2 regions of the Pseudomonas sp. 32A genome follow, and region 1 is predicted to be linked to the other one. Evidence: riboswitches for the same ligand, from Rfam matches in the RefSeq annotation. Region 1 holds a riboswitch; the other holds the start of a gene.
What was found. A riboswitch is a leader RNA that binds a small molecule or an ion and turns the genes downstream of it on or off. The one in region 1 is predicted to bind manganese.
Positions count from the first base shown of each region.

Region 2: it holds a riboswitch for manganese, as region 1 does, so the genes downstream of both, mntP (manganese efflux pump MntP) here and ACUN0G_RS18295 (TMEM165/GDT1 family protein) in region 1, are expected to answer to the same signal.

Region 1 is NZ_JBQYLY010000001.1:3,968,885-3,980,330, reverse strand. Features, by position in the region: gene ACUN0G_RS18305 (2-hydroxyacid dehydrogenase) at 1-457, shown strand, start outside; gene ACUN0G_RS18300 (methyltransferase) at 488-1,486, shown strand; yybP-ykoY riboswitch at 1,537-1,658, shown strand; gene ACUN0G_RS18295 (TMEM165/GDT1 family protein) at 1,746-2,330, shown strand; gene ACUN0G_RS18290 (M48 family metallopeptidase) at 2,491-3,309, opposite strand; partial or broken gene ACUN0G_RS18285 (HAMP domain-containing protein) at 3,499-4,842, shown strand; gene ACUN0G_RS18280 (methyl-accepting chemotaxis protein) at 4,858-5,700, shown strand; gene ACUN0G_RS18275 (SOS response-associated peptidase) at 5,834-6,454, opposite strand; gene ACUN0G_RS18270 (DUF2007 domain-containing protein) at 6,491-6,751, opposite strand; gene ACUN0G_RS18265 (CPXCG motif-containing cysteine-rich protein) at 6,762-6,941, opposite strand; gene ACUN0G_RS18260 (1-acyl-sn-glycerol-3-phosphate acyltransferase) at 7,086-8,249, shown strand; gene ACUN0G_RS18255 (hypothetical protein) at 8,386-8,643, opposite strand; gene ACUN0G_RS18250 (hypothetical protein) at 8,825-9,034, shown strand; gene ACUN0G_RS18245 (YajG family lipoprotein) at 9,092-9,676, opposite strand; gene ACUN0G_RS18240 (hypothetical protein) at 9,861-10,094, shown strand; gene ACUN0G_RS18235 (hypothetical protein) at 10,103-10,423, opposite strand; gene mqo (malate dehydrogenase (quinone)) at 10,821-11,446, shown strand, end outside.
Region 2 is NZ_JBQYLY010000001.1:7,048,584-7,054,818, forward strand. Features, by position in the region: gene ACUN0G_RS32175 (ABC transporter ATP-binding protein) at 1-668, shown strand, start outside; gene ACUN0G_RS32180 (oligopeptide/dipeptide ABC transporter ATP-binding protein) at 668-1,618, shown strand; yybP-ykoY riboswitch at 1,659-1,826, shown strand; gene mntP (manganese efflux pump MntP) at 1,837-2,400, shown strand; partial or broken gene ACUN0G_RS32190 (NAD(P)-dependent alcohol dehydrogenase) at 2,539-2,703, opposite strand; gene ACUN0G_RS32195 (glyoxalase) at 2,854-3,750, shown strand; gene ACUN0G_RS32200 (alginate export family protein) at 3,747-5,138, shown strand; gene ACUN0G_RS32205 (alpha/beta fold hydrolase) at 5,226-6,044, shown strand; gene ACUN0G_RS32210 (DoxX family protein) at 6,104-6,235, opposite strand, start outside.

The sequences.
Region 1 (11,446 bases):
GGCTGAAGCCTTCGGCATGCGCGTGATCCTGGGTGCCATTCCAGGCCGTCCGGCTCGTGCCGATCGCGTGCCGCTGGACGAACTGCTGGCGCAGGTCGACGCGCTGACCCTGCACTGCCCGCTCAACGAGCACACCCGTGACTTTATCGGTGCCCGCGAACTCGCCTTGCTCAAGCCTGGCGCCTTCATCGTCAACACCGCCCGCGGTGGCCTGATCAATGAACAAGCCTTGGCCGATGCCCTGCGCAGCGGTCATCTGGGCGGCGCGGCGACCGACGTGTTGAGTGTCGAACCCCCGGTCAACGGCAATCCGCTGCTGGCCGGCGACATCCCGCGCTTGATCGTCACCCCGCACAACGCCTGGGGCAGCCGCGAAGCCCGGCAGCGAATCGTCGGCCAATTGATCGAAAACACTCAGGGCTTTTTCAGCGGCGCCCCGCTGCGCGTCGTCAGTTGATAAACTGCGCCCCTTTTCAAGGAGCAGACCATGGATCCGCGCAGTGAAGTACTGCTTCGCCAGGCCGAACTTTTTCAAGGCGACGTGCTGCTGGTGGGCTTGCCCGCCGACGACCTGCTGGGCCGCCTGCCCAATGGCCACGGCTGGAGCTGGCATGCCGGCGACCAGGCCGCACTGGACGCGCGTTTTGCCGAGCGCAGCCAGTTCGGCGTGAACGTGCCCGAGCGTTCGTTCGACACGGCGGTGGTGTTCCTGCCCAAGTCCAAGGACCTCACCGATTACCTGCTCAATGCCGTGGCGGCGCGTTTGCCCGGCAAAGAGTTGTACCTGGTCGGGGAAAAGAAAGGCGGTATCGAAAGTGCGGCCAAGCAACTGAACCCGTTCGGCAAACCGCGCAAGCTCGACAATGCGCGGCACTGCCAGTTGTGGCTGGTCACGGTGGCCAACGCCCCCGAGCCGGTTGAGCTGGAAAGCCTGGCGCAGGTGTTCGAGGTGCCGCTGGCTGAAGGGCCGCTCAAGGTGGTGAGCCTGCCGGGCGTGTTCAGCCATGGTCGCCTGGATCGCGGTACCGCATTGCTGCTGGAGCACCTGGACAAGTTGCCAAGCGGGCACTTGCTGGATTTCGGTTGTGGGGCTGGCGTGCTGGGAGCGGCGGTCAAACGTCGATACCCGCATAACACGGTGACGATGCTCGACGTGGATGCCTTCGCCGCCGCCAGCAGTCGTCTGACCCTGGCGGCCAACGGCCTGGAAGCCGAGGTGTTGACCGGTGATGGCATCGACGCAGCACCGATGAATCTGAACGCGATTTTGAGCAACCCGCCGTTCCATGTCGGGGTGCACACCGATTATTTCGCCACCGAGAACTTGCTGAGAAAAGCAGCCAAACATCTGGCAAAAGGCGGCGAACTGCGCTTGGTAGCGAATAGCTTCCTGAAGTATCAGCCGCTGATCGAAGAGCATCTTGGGGTGTGCGCAATCAAGGCAGAAGGCCAGGGTTTTCGCATTTACCGTGCCAAGCGCGGCTGAAATCTTTTTCCAAAAGAAGGCTTGCCGAATGGATTTTGCCTAGGCAGAATCCGCTCCGTCCTAGGGGAGTAGTCTCCCACGAGCGCCACGCTCGTCCGGCATACGTCAACATACTTGGTCAACAGGCCATGGCGTATGCGACCCAGGAGTCCGCACAGACGGACCGGGGTTTGACAAGACCTATGACACGAACACCTTACCCGGGGCGGGAAGGCTGTACGTGTCATAGCCGTGTCGACCCGCCCCTGGAACTTACCTGATGCTGGATTCTCTGCTCGTCCCTACCGCAATCGTTGCCTTGGCCGAAATTGGCGACAAGACGCAACTGCTCGCGCTCATTCTCGCTGCACGCTTTCGCAAACCCTGGCCGATCATCGCCGGCATCGTCGCCGCGACCCTGGCCAACCATGCGGCCGCCGGTGCCGTGGGGGCCTGGTTCGGGAGTTTCTTCTCAGATGCGGTGTTGCACTGGATCCTCGCGGCGAGCTTCTGTGCCACCGCGCTCTGGACTCTGGTGCCCGACAAGCTCGACGATGACGAAGCCAGTACATCCCGCAAGTTCGGGCCATTCCTGACCACGCTGATCGCGTTCTTCCTCGCGGAAATCGGCGACAAGACCCAGATCGCTACCGTGATGCTCGCGGCGCAATACCCGGAACTGTGGCTGGTGATTATCGGCACGACCCTAGGCATGTTGATTGCCAACGTACCGGTGGTGCTGGCGGGGAATTTCGCGGCGGACAAATTGCCGCTGACGCTGATTCGTCGACTGGCGGCTACGGCGTTTTTCATCCTGGCCATTGTTGCGGTGTACAAGGCCATGCAGAGCAGTGGCTGGATCTAAACGCAACCCCATATGGGAGCTGGGCTTTTGTGGGAGCTGGCTTGCCTGCGATAGCATCACCTCGGTGCAACTGACACACCGAGGTGCCCGCATCGCGGGCAAGCCCGACTCCCACACAAGCCGGGCCCCCATATTCAGATTTGCATTTCAGCCTTATAAATCAGGATTTTTTCGCCTGCTGATACAACGGCATCACCTTCGGAATCGCCGCTTGCAACGAGGCGATCCGGCTGTCGGAGGCCGGGTGAGTGCTCATGAACTCAGGTGGCGAACCTTCCGAGGCCTTGGCCATTTTGTTCCACAGCGTAATCGCCGCGTTCGGGTTGTAACCGGCACGCGCCGACAACTCCAGGCCAATCAGGTCCGCTTCGTTTTCGTTGCTGCGGCTGTTGGGCAAGGTCATGCCGTAGTTGGCCACGGTATCGGCCAGCGCCAGGCTGTCCTGACCCAGGCCGAACAAGGCACCGGCCCCCTGCTTCGCCATTTCGATACCGTAGGCCTTGGACATGGCTTCGCGGCCGTGCTCACGCAAGGCGTGGGCAATTTCATGGCCCATCACGGCGGCGAGTTCGTCGTCGGTCAGTTTGAGATTGTCGATCAACGCGCTGTAGACAAAGATCTTGCCGCCAGGCCCGCAGTTGGCGTTCATCTCGTCACTTTTGATCAGGTTCACTTCCCACTTCCACTGCGCCGCATCCGGGCGGAAGGTGGGCGCCTGGGCGATCAAGCGGTTGGCAATGGCCTGTACGCGCTTGGCGTTGGCACTGGTCTTGTCCACCAGCCCTTTGCCACTGGCTTCACCCAGGGTCTGCTGGTACGACTGCGCATACATCTGGTCGACTTCCTGGCTCGACAACATGCTGAACATGTACTGCTTGCGCTCGACGCCCACGGCGCCGCCGCTGGTGGTGTTGACTGACTGACAACCGGCGAGCATAACCGCCGCGCCCAACGCACATACCGCTACTGTCTTTTTCATCAACCTGCTCCCTGGAAACATGGCGCGTATCGTAGTCGGCCAATTGTATCGACGCCAGATACAACAGACGTGTAGCTGCCTGATTTCAGACATATCCCACACCGCCGCAAAAAATTCACAAAACACTGGCGACCATTCCATTTGCGACATTCGCCGATCCGGCACAGTCATTTTGAGGGGATCCCCCTCATGTCTCCCCCGCTCGTGGCCGATATAAACAAGCAGCCAATCTCCCCAGCGCTCGGAGCCGTCATGAAGTTCAAGTCGATTCAATTTTCTGTTGCGGCACTGGCCGGGGCCATCGTGCTGAGCGTGGTAGCGGTGCTGGTGCTGTACGCCTTGTTCGCCGGCGCGCGCACCCAGGAGATGGTGCAGGAACGCACCCAAGGGCAATTCGAACAGATTATCGAACAGCGCCTGACCGCGCTGGCGCGAACCCAGGCGACGCTGATCCAGCGTGAACTGGAAGCGCCATTGGTGACGGCCAAAGGCCTGGCCACCACCAACGCCCTGATGGGCATGAAGGACGCCAGCGGCAACCCACAACTGGCCATCTCCCGCGAACAACTGATCAACCTGATCCACGAAACCGTGGTGCGCAACCCTAAGATCCTCGGCGCCTATATTGGCTGGGAAGCCAACGCCATCGACCACAACGACGCCGCCTACGTGAACAGCCCGGTGGTCGGCATCGAAACCAACGGTCGCTTCCTGCCCTGGTGGTTCCGCAATGAGGACGGCAGCCTGGGCCTGGATAAACTCGCCGACGTGGCCGATCAGAAAATCCTCTCCACCGGCGTGCGCGCCAGTGAGTACTACCTGTGCTCCAAGGAAAGCAAAAAGCCCTGCGCCATCGACCCGGCCCCTTATAAAGTGGGCAACGCGATGGTGATGCTCGCCTCGTTTATCGAACCGATCATGATCGACGGCACCTTTCAGGGCATCGTCGGCGCCGACCTGTCGGTGAACTTCATCCAGGACATGCTCACCAAGGCTGATCAGAATTTGTACAACGGTGCCGGTGAACTGGCGCTGATTTCCAGCAACGGTCGTCTGGTGGCCTACACCCAGGACGCCAGCAAACTCGGCGAAAAAGCCAGCGACGTGCTCGACAGCAATGAACTGGCGAACCTGAGCCAGCTGAAAATCGGCGAAGTGCGTTACGACGTCGACAAGCAACACGGGCATATCGAGTTGTTCCTGCCGTTCAACATCGGCCAGACCGATGCCCGCTGGACTTTGATGCTGCAACTGCCTCTGAGCGCGGTGATGGCCGACTTGCAGGCCATGCAACATGACCTCGACGCCCAGCGCAAAACCGATATTTTCGGCATGGCCATGGCCGGGCTGCTGATCGCCGGCATCGGCTTGCTGGTGATCTGGCTGGTGGGCCACGGCATTGCCCGGCCGCTCAAGCAAATGGTGGCGATGCTCAATGACATCGCCCAGGGCGAAGGCGACCTGACCCGGCGCCTGACCAGTGATCGCGCCGACGAACTGGGGGCGATTGCCAGCGGCTTCAATACATTCCTGGCCAAGTTGCAGGGAATGATTACCCAAGTGGTGAGCTCGGTGCAGAAGGTCAGCGACTCGTCGGAGCACACTGCCGACATCGCGATTCGCACCAACCAGGGCGTGCACAAGCAAATGGTCGAGATCGACCAGGTGGCCACCGCCGTACACGAGATGACCGCGACGGCCCAGGACGTGGCCCGCAACGCCACCCAGGCCGCACAAGCCGCCAGCCACGCAGACCAGGCGGCGAGCCAGGGCATGCAGATTGTGCGCGACACCTCCACCTCCATCGGCGCCCTCGCCGAGGAAATCGGCAAGGCTGTCGGTGTGGTGCAGGCATTGGCCAAGGACAGCGAAAACATCAACGCCATCCTTACGGCGATTCGCGGGATTGCCGAGCAGACCAACCTGCTGGCGCTCAACGCGGCAATCGAAGCAGCACGGGCCGGTGAGCAAGGTCGCGGGTTTGCGGTGGTGGCCGACGAGGTGCGCAACCTGGCGCAGAAGACCCAGAAGGCTACCGAAGAAATTCAGACCATGATCCAGCAACTGCAACAAGGCACCCGCGACGTGGTGCGGGTGATGGAAGACAGCCAGAACCGTACCGATGAAAGCGTGCAACACGCGGCCAAGGCGGCTCAGGCGCTGGAGACCATTACCCAGGCGGTGTCGGTGATCAACGACATGAACACCCAGATCGCCAGCGCCGCCGAGGAACAGAGCGCGGTGGCCGAAGACATTAACCGTAATGTGATCAATATCGGGCAGGTGGCCAATGAAGTGGCGGGTGGGGCGGATGAATCGAGTGCAGCCAGTGCGGACCTGACCAAGCTGGCGGAGCAGCAGCGGCGGTTGATCAATCAGTTCAAGGTTTAAGTCAAGCGGCGCCCTTTCGGGCGCCTTCGCGAGCAAGCCCGCTCCCACATTCGACCGCATTCCTTCAGTTGGAATGCAATCAAATGTGGGAGCGGGCTTGCTCGCGAAGAGGCCAGCTAATTCAACCTATGACTCAACCCGGAGTCAGGCACTCCGGTCCATTCAGCTTCGGATCGTTGACCATGTTGGCCAGTACCCGCTCGCGCAACGCAGTGGGTTCACTGGCCAACAAAGCCTGCAAGGTGTGCAACGGCGTCTCGGGGTTCAACCAGGCTGCCTGCCCCGCCGCATCCAGAATGAGCGGCCGGCGCTGACTCTGCGCAGCCTGGGTCACCACCGCGGTACTCAGCCACACCTGCTCCTGCACCGGATACGCTTCCCAGATCGCCGCAAAGAACAGCGTGCTGCCCTCCCCCGGCGTCAGCCAGTACGGGCGCTTGCGCTGGGTGCCGCGCCATTCGTAGAAGCCATTGGCCGGCAACAGGCAGCGGCGCTGGCGAAAGGCTTCGCGAAACATCGGTTGCTCTGCCAGGGTTTCCGCGCGGGCATGGGCAGGCGTGCGCGAGAGATCGGTCAGCCAGGGCGGCGTCAGGCCCCAGCGCGCCCGAGCCAGGGTGTGCTGGCCGTCGCTGAGGCGCTGGATCAGCACCGAATCATTGGGGGAGATGTTCCACTGGGCCTGCTGGTCGGCCGGAAAGCCCGGCAAGGCAGCAAACGCAGGGTTCCAGCGAAACAGGGCATAACGTCCACACATGGGGCAACACGACTCTTGGAGAAACTGGCCGACAGCCTAACAGACCAACACGTCGGGAAAGCTGTCGGGTTCATCACCGGGCACCGGTTGCGCGCCGTTGTAGGCAGTGATCAGCTCACGGGCGTAGGCCGCCTGTTCATTCTCCACTGCCAGGGCCAGCAGGCCATAGATCGGTAATTCGCCGGTGCCACCGAGCAAATCGCGCCCCACCAGGTGCGCGGTGATGCCCTCGCTTTCGAGCATGCCTTGCAGCAGCTCGCCTTCCATCAGGTTTTCCGGTTCGTAGATTCGCTGCATGGGCGTACCTTTATTCGTTCTCGCTGCGCACGTTGAGCATCCATTCGTCGCCGTGAACCTGCAATTCGAAAACGATGGGCCGGCAGCACACCGGGCAATCTTCTATATATTCCTGATCGCCTGCCGACAGATCCAGTAACGCCGTGACTACCTCGCCACAATAAGGACATTCGTACGACTCCTCTTCCATCGCGGTCTCCAAGGTGACTTGTGCGTATAATCGCCGGTCTATTTACAGGGCTATTTTTCGTCCCGGTCAATTGCCCGGACCACGCCCTGATATTTATTGTTCCAAACCTTTACTTACCCTAGCCGTTTCTAACAAGAGAGCATGATGGGCGAATTCGATACCATCCGACCTTACAACGACAGCGAAGTCCCGGCAGTGCTGGCCCGACTGTTCAGTGACAAGGCCTTTCTGGACATCCTGACCCACTTTCGCTTTCCGCGCTTTGCTGGCGCCTTCGGCTGGCTGCTCAAGCCGATGATCGCCCATAAACTGCGCCGTGAGTTTGCCGGCGTCACCACCGTGGCCACGCTACAGGACAAAGTCGAGTTTTACGTCGACCACACCATCGAGCGCGCGACCGACGGGGTGACTTATACCGGCGTCGAGCAGTTCAAGTCCGGCAGCGCCTACCTGTTCCTGGCCAACCACCGCGACATCGTGATGGACCCGGCCTTCGTCAACTACGCTGTGTACCACGCCGGCCTGCCCACGCCACGCATCGCCATCGGTGACAACCTGCTGCAAAAGCCGTTTGTCAGCGACCTGATGCGCCTGAACAAGAGTTTCATCGTGCACCGCTCGATCACCGGGCGCAAAGAGAAGATGGCGGCTTATCAGCTGCTGTCGGCGTACATCAACCATTCGATTCGCAATGACTGCCAGTCGATCTGGATCGCCCAGGCCGAAGGCCGCGCCAAGGATGGGGATGATCGCACCGAGTCGGCGATCCTCAAGATGTTCCACATGAGCCGCAAGGACGAGCCGTTCGCCGAAGTCATTCAGTCACTCAACCTGACGCCTGTGTCCATCAGCTACGAATACGACCCGTGTGACGCAGCCAAGGCCCGCGAGCTGTACATCCGCGCCACTACTGGCACCTACAGCAAGGCGCCGGGGGAGGATGACGTGAGCATTGCCCTGGGCATCACCGGTTACAAGGGCCGGGTGCACGTCAACTTCGCGCCGCCGATCACCGAGGCGTTCGAAGACACCAAACTGCTGGCAATCGAGATGGACCGGCAGATTCTGGGCGGTTATCGGTTGTTCCCGGTGCATTACCTGGCGTACGCCCAATGGAGCGATGCCGACCCGCAATTGCAGGTGCCGACCGCAGCCGAGGTGTTCCCTGCGGATGAGTTGGCCAAGGCGAAAGCCGAGTGGGAGCGGCGCTTGAATGCGTGCCCGGCCGAGCATCGGCCATATCTGGTGCTGCAATACGCGACGCCGGTGAGGAATCAGTATCGGGTCAAGGCCGGGATTGCCCTGTAACCCGGTACCAGCAACCGCGCAAACCTAATGTGGGAGCGGGCTTGCTCGCGAATGCAGAGTGTCAGTCAATACATCTGGTGACTGATACACCGCATTCGCGAGCAAGCCCGCTCCCACATTTGTTTTCAGGGTGTTCTTACAATCGGGTACTGAACAAGGACACCAGCAACGCCAGCCCGAGCCAGACAAAACCCAGCCGGTAGAACAGGCGATGGGTACGCTGCGTCAGCACATCAAGAAACAGCATCGGTTGATCAATGGCCCGCAGTTCGCTTTGCGCGGCAAGCCTGGCCATCGCGCGCTGTTCGCGCAGGCGTGTGACAAACAACAACCAGGCCGCCGGGCAGGCCAGCAACAGGGCAAGGGAATTGAGCAGTAGTGCGGTCAGCGACATCGCAAACCTCGATGTATCAGTGTCTTGGTATCAATCCAGATACAAACCTGAATGATATGCGCCGCCTGCGCGTCATTACTCCTTCCCCATTGACGGCTAATGTATCCAGTAATTTACAGCGTCACCTGAACGTCACCTTAACAAGCCACTCTGTTGCCCTTCGAACGCCCGGGAGCTTGTCATGTTGCACGCGCAGAACCAGGATCGGCTGTATCTGATTGCCCCAAGTGATGAGCAAGAGGCGCTGGTGGGCGGCCTCGCGTTCAATGTGCAGGACCGCCACTGGCTGGTTTACTGCGCCCTCGGCGGGCACCAGCACGCCGACCTGCCGGAGCTGGATTTGCTGACTGGAGTGAGTGTGCTGGACTTTTATGTCGAAACGGCTGCATGAAAACTGCAGGCGTAAAAAAACCGGGCTCATCGCTGAGCCCGGTTTTTTTATGCACGGTTATTGCGAGCTGAGCAGCGAACCGATGCTCGGGTCCTTGAACAGACGCGTCAGGGCGTCGCTCAACACGTCGCTGACCAGCTTGGTGTTGGTCTCCTGGTTCGGCGCCATACCGAAGCGCTGGTCCAGGGATGCGCCGTAGCGGCCGCTGTAGCGACGGGTGCCGGCAGTCACGTCGGACTTGAAGGTCGCGCCGATGGTGGCTTCAGTTACGTACAGGCCTTCCTTGGGCGACTGATACTTCAGCTCGGCCAGGGTGATGGTCAGTTGTGGAGCACCGGGCGAGTTGGACGGGGTGAAGCCCAGCAGGCGCACAGCCGCTTCGGCCTGGGCTTGCAGCTTGGGCAGCACGTCGGCACCGGTCACCGTGATAGCACTGGTTTCCGGGTACAGGCCGCCACGAGTGCCCAGGGTCGGCGACGGGCGCCCATCAACCACACGCACCGACACCGGCTGGCCATGGCCCACAGGCGCCAGTTGGGTGGTGATTTTCGGTTGCGGGCTGAGTTGTTGCGGGCTGTGGGCGCAGCCAACCAGGGTCAAACTGGTCACAGTGATCAAACCGAACAACAGGCGTTGCAACATACTCATTTCTCCAGGACTAGATGCAAACAGGGCGCCAGTATAACGGTGAGCGCTCGCCACTCACCAGAAATCCTGAACGGAGCCTGAACTGTCGGCGAAATTACAATTTTCACACAGAACCGTCACCCCACTGTCATGCCAGACTGCCAACCTTTGCAGCATGTAACGAACCAGGTACACAGCCATGCGCCTTCTCAAATCACTGTTCTTTTCCCATACCAGCCATCGTCACTTTGCCCTGCTCGATGCCCAAGGCTGCTGCCAGGCCTTCAAGCAGTGCAGCCTGCCGCCCGTCGGTGAAGGTTGGGTCGAAGTCGAAGAGACTCGCCTGAGCTGGATGCACCGCCCGCTGCCGGCCAGCGCCCGGATCAACCCGCGGGTTTCGCAGCCACAGCAACGGCATGTGTTGGTCTCCTGACCAGACTGCTAATAAAAGTCATTAAACACGCCCATTTGCGCGCATTTCTTCGCTACAATCTCCCCCCGATTATAAGGACGTCTCCTGATCGGGCCTCGCAGCATCGCTAATGCTCCTGTATTAGCTCCCCGCACCGCCCACAGAGAGCCGCCCACACAGATCGAGTGAAGCTGGCGAGCTTGCTGTTTTCTTTGCAAACCATCGTCTTTACCCGAATCTGCCAGAGCTGCCATGCGCTCGGCCACTTGAGTTGTTTGCCCGTTTTGCCGCTTGCCGGCAGTGATTTCGGGCCAGGTGCCAGGCTGGGGCAGCCCTTTTTTGAGGTTCACGTCTTCAAAAGAGCGTGAAAAAAACGGGTTTTCACAACTTCACAAGAGTGTGGCGAGCAAATGAATAGTTTTGCGTTTGTACAAGCACCATCAGCGTCTGGAACAGCCCCACCACACAGGACCGAGTACTCCTCAAGAACCGGAGCTTGAAGCCTGTCCGCTACGGATTTGGTTGCACGATCGGACGAGCTTGACCATAAGTCGAATTGCCACAGGTGCCCTTAAATGCGTTCATACGCAGATCAGGCCCGGTCGGCAGCGTCCGCTTGCGATAAATTGCGAAGAATCGGACATGGCGATCCTGGCCATGGGTAACCTGGGGCATCACGTGAACCGCCCCGTCACTCCTGGCAGCCATGCCGTCAATTTGGTGCTGCAGATTTTGGAGACGCGTTAAATGGCGCATAACGAAGCAGTCGACGTAGTACTGGTAGGTGCGGGCATCATGAGTGCCACCCTCGCCGTACTGCTCAAAGAGCTCGACCCCAGCCTCAAGCTGGAAGTCGTTGAGCTGATGGATTCGGGTGCCGCGGAAAGTTCCAACCCGTGGAACAACGCCGGTACCGGCCACGCCGGGCTGTGTGAGCTGAACTACACACCGCAGGCCGCTGACGGCTCCATCGACATCAAGAAAGCCGTGCACATCAACACCCAATTCGAGGTGTCGAAGCAATTCTGGGCTTACTTGACCAAGAAAGGCACCTTCGGCTCGTCCAAGTCCTTTATCAGCCCCGTGCCGCACCTGAGCTTCGTGCAGGGCGAGAAAGGCGTGTCGTTCCTCAAAAAGCGTTTTGAAACCCTCAGCCAGCACCACGCGTTCTCGGACATGCATTACACCGAAGACCGCAGCGAGATGGCCGAGTGGATGCCGCTGATGATGCCCGGTCGCCCGCTGGACGAAAAAATCGCTGCCACCCGCGTGATGAACGGCACCGACGTCAACTTCGGCGCCCTGACCAACCAGTTGCTCTCGCACCTGACCAGCGCACCGGATGCCCAGGTCAAGTACAGCAAGCGCGTCAC
Region 2 (6,235 bases), 3.1 Mb from region 1:
ACCCGACCCGACGCATTGGCCGGCAGATGCTCGACGTGATCATCCACCACCAGCGCCTGAGCAAAGCCGCCGCCCGCGCCAAGGCCATCGCCCTGCTGCGGGACATGCACATCGCCGACCCCGAGCAAGTGCTCGACAGTTACCCTTTCGAACTCTCCGGCGGCATGCGCCAGCGGGTGATGATCGCCCTGGCGTTTTCCTGCGACCCGCAGTTGCTGATCGCCGACGAACCCACCACTGCCCTCGACGTCACCGTGCAACGCCAGGTGCTGTTGCTGCTGCGAGAAAAAGCCCGGGAACGCGGCACCGCGATCTTGCTGATCACCCACGACATGGCCGTGGTCTCGCAGTTCTGCGACCGGGTCTACGTGATGTACACCGGCGCGGTGGTGGAAGAAGGTCCGACGGCTCAGGTGATGAGCGATCCGCGCCATCCCTACACCCAAGGCCTGCTCAGCGGTTTGCCGGAACAGGTAAAGCCCGGCGATGACCTGTTGACCATCCCCGGCCAGGTGCCCAACCTCGCCGCCCTGCCCTCAGGCTGCACCTTCCGCGAACGCTGCCCCCAGGCCATGAGCCAATGCATCAAGCGCCCGCGCCTGAACCTGATCAACCCTGTCGGCACCCGCAAAAGCGCGTGCTGGCTGACTGCCGGGGAGTCGGTTTAATGACAGTGCCTCAAGATTCACTGCTGGCCCTGCGGGATGTACGGGTCAAGTTCCCGGTAAAAACCGACTGGCTGGGCCGCCCGCGCGGTTATGCCCACGCCCTCAACGGTATCGACTTGCAGGTGCGCCGTGGGGAAACCCTGGGGATTGTCGGCGAATCCGGCTGCGGCAAAAGCACCCTCGCCCAATTGCTGATGGGCCTGGTCAAGCCCAGCGACGGCGAAGTCGACTGGGTCTACGAAAGCGCCCGGGAACGTCATCGCCATGTACAGATCGTGTTCCAGGACCCGCAATCGTCCCTCGACCCGCGCCTGCCCATCTGGAAAATCATCACCGAGCCGCTGTTCGCCCTTGGCGACACGCCCAAGGGTGAAATGCGCACCATCGCCGCCAAGGTCGCCGCCCAAGTAGGCATCCGTGCCGAATACCTGGACCGCTACCCGCACCAGTTCTCCGGTGGCCAGCGCCAACGCATCGCCATCGCCCGCGCACTGGCCTCCAACCCGAGCATCCTGGTGCTGGACGAACCGACCTCGGCCCTGGACATCTCGGTCCAGGCGCAAATCCTCAACCTGCTGGCCGAGCTGCAACGCCGACTGGGGCTGACCTACATCCTGATCTCCCACAACGTATCCGTGGTGCGGCACATGGCCGACCGGGTGGCGGTGATGTACCTGGGGCAAATTGTGGAACTGGGGTGTGCCGAGCAAGTGCTGGAGCAGCCGAAGCATCCCTACACCCAGCTGCTGCTGGAGGCCGTCCCCAAGCTGGGGGTGGCGCTGGACGATGCGTATGTCAGTGCACCGACAGAGCTGCCGGGAAACCGGGTGTTGCCGGGCGGGTGCTTTTTCCTGGATCGCTGCCCGCGCCGCACCCAAGGCTGCGAACGGCCGCAGCGGTTGACCGGTGGGATGAGTCAGCAGGTGCGGTGTCATCTGGAACATCCGTGAGGCACGGTTAACAAAATTTTCATGTAGCCAAGGCTATGATCCGCCACCTCGTTGGGGAGTAGCCTGCTTCGGATTCTCGAAGCGTTCGTATCAACATTCTCGGCAACATGCCGTGGTGCGAACACCATTTTGGTTGGTGAGACCAGCGACACATCCATGCCTAAAGTCGGGCGTGTGGTTGTGTCGTTGACTCATATAGCCCGACTGGAAGCCTTACCGTGAACCCCATTTCCCTCATCCTGCTCGCCCTTGCCATGTCCACGGACGCCTTTGCGGCGGCCATCGGCAAAGGTTCCAGCCTGCACAAACCGCGTTTGACCGAAGCCCTGCGGGCCGGTCTGATCTTTGGTGTGATTGAAGCCATCACGCCGATTATTGGCTGGGCTATTGGCCAGGCTGCCACTCGCTGGGTGGAACAGTGGGACCACTGGATCGCCTTTACCCTGCTGGTAGCCCTGGGTCTGCACATGATCTACAACGGCTTGAAGGCCGATGATCCAGAAGAAGAGAAACCGAGCCAGCACTCGTTCATGATCCTTGCCGTAACGGCGTTTGCCACCAGCATTGATGCCCTGGCGGTCGGCGTGGGCCTGGCGTTTGTTGACGTGAATATCCTGGTGGCCGCTGCGGCGATCGGCTTGGCGACGATGACCATGGTAACCATCGGCATGATGCTCGGCCGGGTGTTGGGCACTGTGGTGGGCAAGCGCGCCGAGATGGTTGGCGGCGTGGTGTTGATGCTGGTGGGTGCGACGATCTTGTATGAGCACCTGTCGGTCTAGACACTTGCGAAGATCAAAATGTGGGAGCGGGCTTGCTCGCGAAGACGGTGTGTCAGTCGCTGAATATGCCAGCTGAACCACCGCTTTCGCGAGCAAGCCCGCTCCCACAGGGGATCTGCGGCGATCAATCAGGCTGCGTGTTTTGTTCCATTCGTTGCGTACGGTGTGCAGGTCCGAGTGGCAGACGCCGCAGTAAAGGATGTCGATCTGCACGTCATCGGCCCCGGGGGCGCGTCGTTCAAACGTGAAGGGCTTGAGTGAATCCTTGGAGTCACGAGCGGCTTAGCTGTAAGCCTTGGCCATTTCGTTCACCTGTTTGTTCAGACGGTTGAAGTCAGTTGACCCGCATAGACGCTGAACCGTTCAACCGAGCACGCCCGTACAATCCGCACGGCAACCCGCCCCCTAAGCTGGCGACTTTTCGATCACGCTGAAAAGTGCTGGAGAATGGGTATGTGCAAGAAAGTGACGACGATATCGCTGGCCTTGACGCTATTGGGCGCGCAGCTGGTGGGCAGCGCGTTGGCGGCAACACCGAATGTGGCCGTGGCGCCGCAATACGACACCAGTCACGTCTACGTCGCCCCGGCTGACGTGGACCGCTTTGCCCAGAGTTTCCTCGCCACATTCGGCGGAAAGAGCACGTCCCAGGTAGTGGTGAATGTCCTGCCGGTGCCCAGCAGCACCACCTCGCAACTCCTGCAGACACCAGCGGGCACGGTGTCGCTGTTCGGTTTCACCACACCTGTCCCGCACCCGTTCGGCCAGGAGCGCAACGGCTATCTGGTCAAGGACATGGACGTTGCACTCAAGGCTGCCCGGGAAAACGGCGCGGCGGTGATTGTCAGTAATTTTCCCGACCCCATCGGCCGTGATGCGGTGATCCAGTGGCCGGGCGGTGTGAACATGCAGCTCTACTGGCACACCAAGGCCCCGGATTACGCGGCGTTCCAGACCATTCCGGAGAACCGCGTGTATGTCTCCAGCGACCGCGCCGACACGTTCATCAAGTCCTTCGTCGGGTTTTCCCACGGCAAAGTCCTGGCCGATGACAAGCATGCCCCGGCGGTCGAGATCGGCCAGGCCAGCGGCAGCTATCGGCGCGTCGACATCGAGTCGCCGTTCGGGCGCATGGCGGTACTGGTCACCAACGGCCAACTGCCCTACCCCTTCGGCCATGAAACCACCGGCTACCAGGTGGCCAACCTGACCGAGACGTTGGGCAAAGCCACTGGCTCCGGGGCCAAGGTGCTGGTTCCGGCGTTTGAGAGTAAGGGCCGGCGCAGCGCACTGGTGGAGTTCCCGGGCGGTTACGTCGCGGAGATTCACCAGCTCAGCGGCGCAAAATGATCCGCAGCACAGGCTGGGGCCTGGCGGTGCTGTGGCCGCTGCTGGCCGGCAGCGTCCACGCTGACGATCAACCGACGCGCCCGACGATCAAGGCCAACCGCTGGCAGGAAGACTGGTCCGTGCTCAAGGACCCGACGCTGCGCACCCACCCCCTGGACAGCCTGAAGTACATCCCGCTGTCCAGTGCCAACCCGTTCACTTACCTGTCCCTGGGCGCGACCTTGCGTGAGCGCTTCGAGATGAATGACGCGGGCGGTTTCGGCGTGAATAACGTGGCCCGTGACCGTTACCTGATCCAGCGTTTCCAGGTGCATGCCGACCTGCACCTGAATGAAAACTGGCGGGTGTTCACCCAACTGGAAGACGCCCGGGCCTATGACAAGACCTCAATCGGCGGCGCCGACCAGAATCGTGTCGACCTGCGCCTGGCCTTTGCCGAATACATCAACACCTTCAGTGCCGGCACGCTCAAGGGCCGCGTCGGCCGGCAGGACTTTGCCTTCGACTTGCAGCGCTTCATCTCGTCACGGGATGGACCGAATGTGCGCCAGTCCTTTGATGCGCTATGGGCTGACTGGGAAACCTCGAACTGGCGTTTTATCGGGATCGCCAGCCACCCGGTGCAGTACCAGGACGAGCGGCACTTCGACGATAAATCCAACGCTGACGCGCAGTTTCACATGCTGCGGGTCGAGCGGCTGGTGGGTGGCAAGAATGAGCTGTCGGCCTATTACGGTTTGTATGAACGCAGTGATGCCCACTATCTGGACGGCGACGGCGATGAGAAACGCCAGCTGTTCGACGCCCGGCTGGGGGGCGCGGCCCTGGGGTTCGATTGGGACATTGAAGCCATGCTGCAAGGTGGCTCGGTGGGGCACAAGGATATCCGTGCCTGGGGTGGCGGCAGCCGCGTGGGCTACACCTTCGACAACCTGGCCTGGACCCCGCGCCTGGGACTGCAGATGGATATTGCCTCGGGGGACCGCCATGCCGGTGACGGCACGGTGGGTACCTTCAACCCGCTGTTCCCCAATGGCTACTACTTTTCCCTGGCGGGTTATACGGGCTACAGCAACCTGATTCACGTCAAGCCGTCGGTCACCGTCAAGCCCATCGCCAAGCTCAGTGTTCAGACCGCCGTGGGCCTGCTCTGGCGGCAAACCACCGCAGACGCGGTCTACACTCAGCCCAACCTGCCGGTGGCCGGCACCGCAGGCCAGGGTGAACGCTGGACCGGCGCCTATGCTCAAGCTCGTACCGACTACGGGTTTACCCCCAACCTCACCGGCGCCGTCGAGGCCGTGCACTACGCGGTCGGCCAGACGCTGCGGGATGCCGGCGGGCATGACAGCAATTACCTGGGGGTCGAGCTCAAGTTCAGTTGGTAAACCCAACCAAGCACACCCGTACAAGCGCTGCCAGCGCCTGTTCGACAATAGTCAGCCTTTGCCTTCGTACTCACCCAAGGAGTTTCCATGAGCACTTTACTCACCAAAGACGGCACCGAAATCTACTTCAAGGACTGGGGCAGCGGTAAACCCGTGCTGTTCAGCCATGGCTGGCCGCTGGACGCCGACATGTGGGAATACCAGATGGAGTACCTGAGCAGCCGTGGCTACCGCACCATCGCGTTTGACCGCCGTGGTTTTGGCCGTTCGGACCAACCCTGGACCGGTAACGACTACGACACCTTCGCCGACGATATCGCCGAACTGATCAACCACCTGGACCTGCAGGACGTGACGCTGGTGGGCTTCTCCATGGGCGGTGGCGACGTCGCCCGCTATATCGCGCGCCATGGCAGCGCGCGCGTCGCCGGCCTGGTGTTGCTGGGGGCGGTGACGCCACTGTTCGGCCAGAAACCCGACTACCCGCAAGGTGTTCCCAAGGATGTGTTCGACGGCATCAAGGCCGGCCTGCTGAAGGACCGCGCGCAGTTCATTTCCGACTTCAACACACCGTTCTTCGGCATCAACAAGGGCCAGAAAGTCTCCCAGGGCGTACTGACCCAGACCTTGCAGATCGCCCTGCTCGCCTCGCTCAAGTCCACCGTGGATTGCGTCACTGCGTTCTCGGAAACCGACTTCCGTCCAGACATGGCCAAGATCGACGTGCCAACGCTGGTGATCCACGGTGATGGCGACCAGATCGTACCGTTCGAAACCACCGGCAAGGTGGCTGCCGAGATGATCAAGGGCGCCGAATTGAAGGTGTACAAGGATGCGCCACACGGCTTCGCGGTCACCCATGCCGAAGCCTTGAACGCCGACCTGCTGGCGTTCCTGAAGCGCTGAAGCGATTGCAGCACCCTGCTCCACTCCTTTTGGCCGGGTTTACACCCGGCCTTTTTTATTCAGGCGTAACGCAGGGCGCCGCCCCACCGCTGGTTGAACGCTATTCGCCCGGGCCCGGCAATCAGGATGCTGGTGAAAATGATCAACAGCAGCCAGCCAAACTGCCCTTCGAGCAGTGTCCATTGCGGATG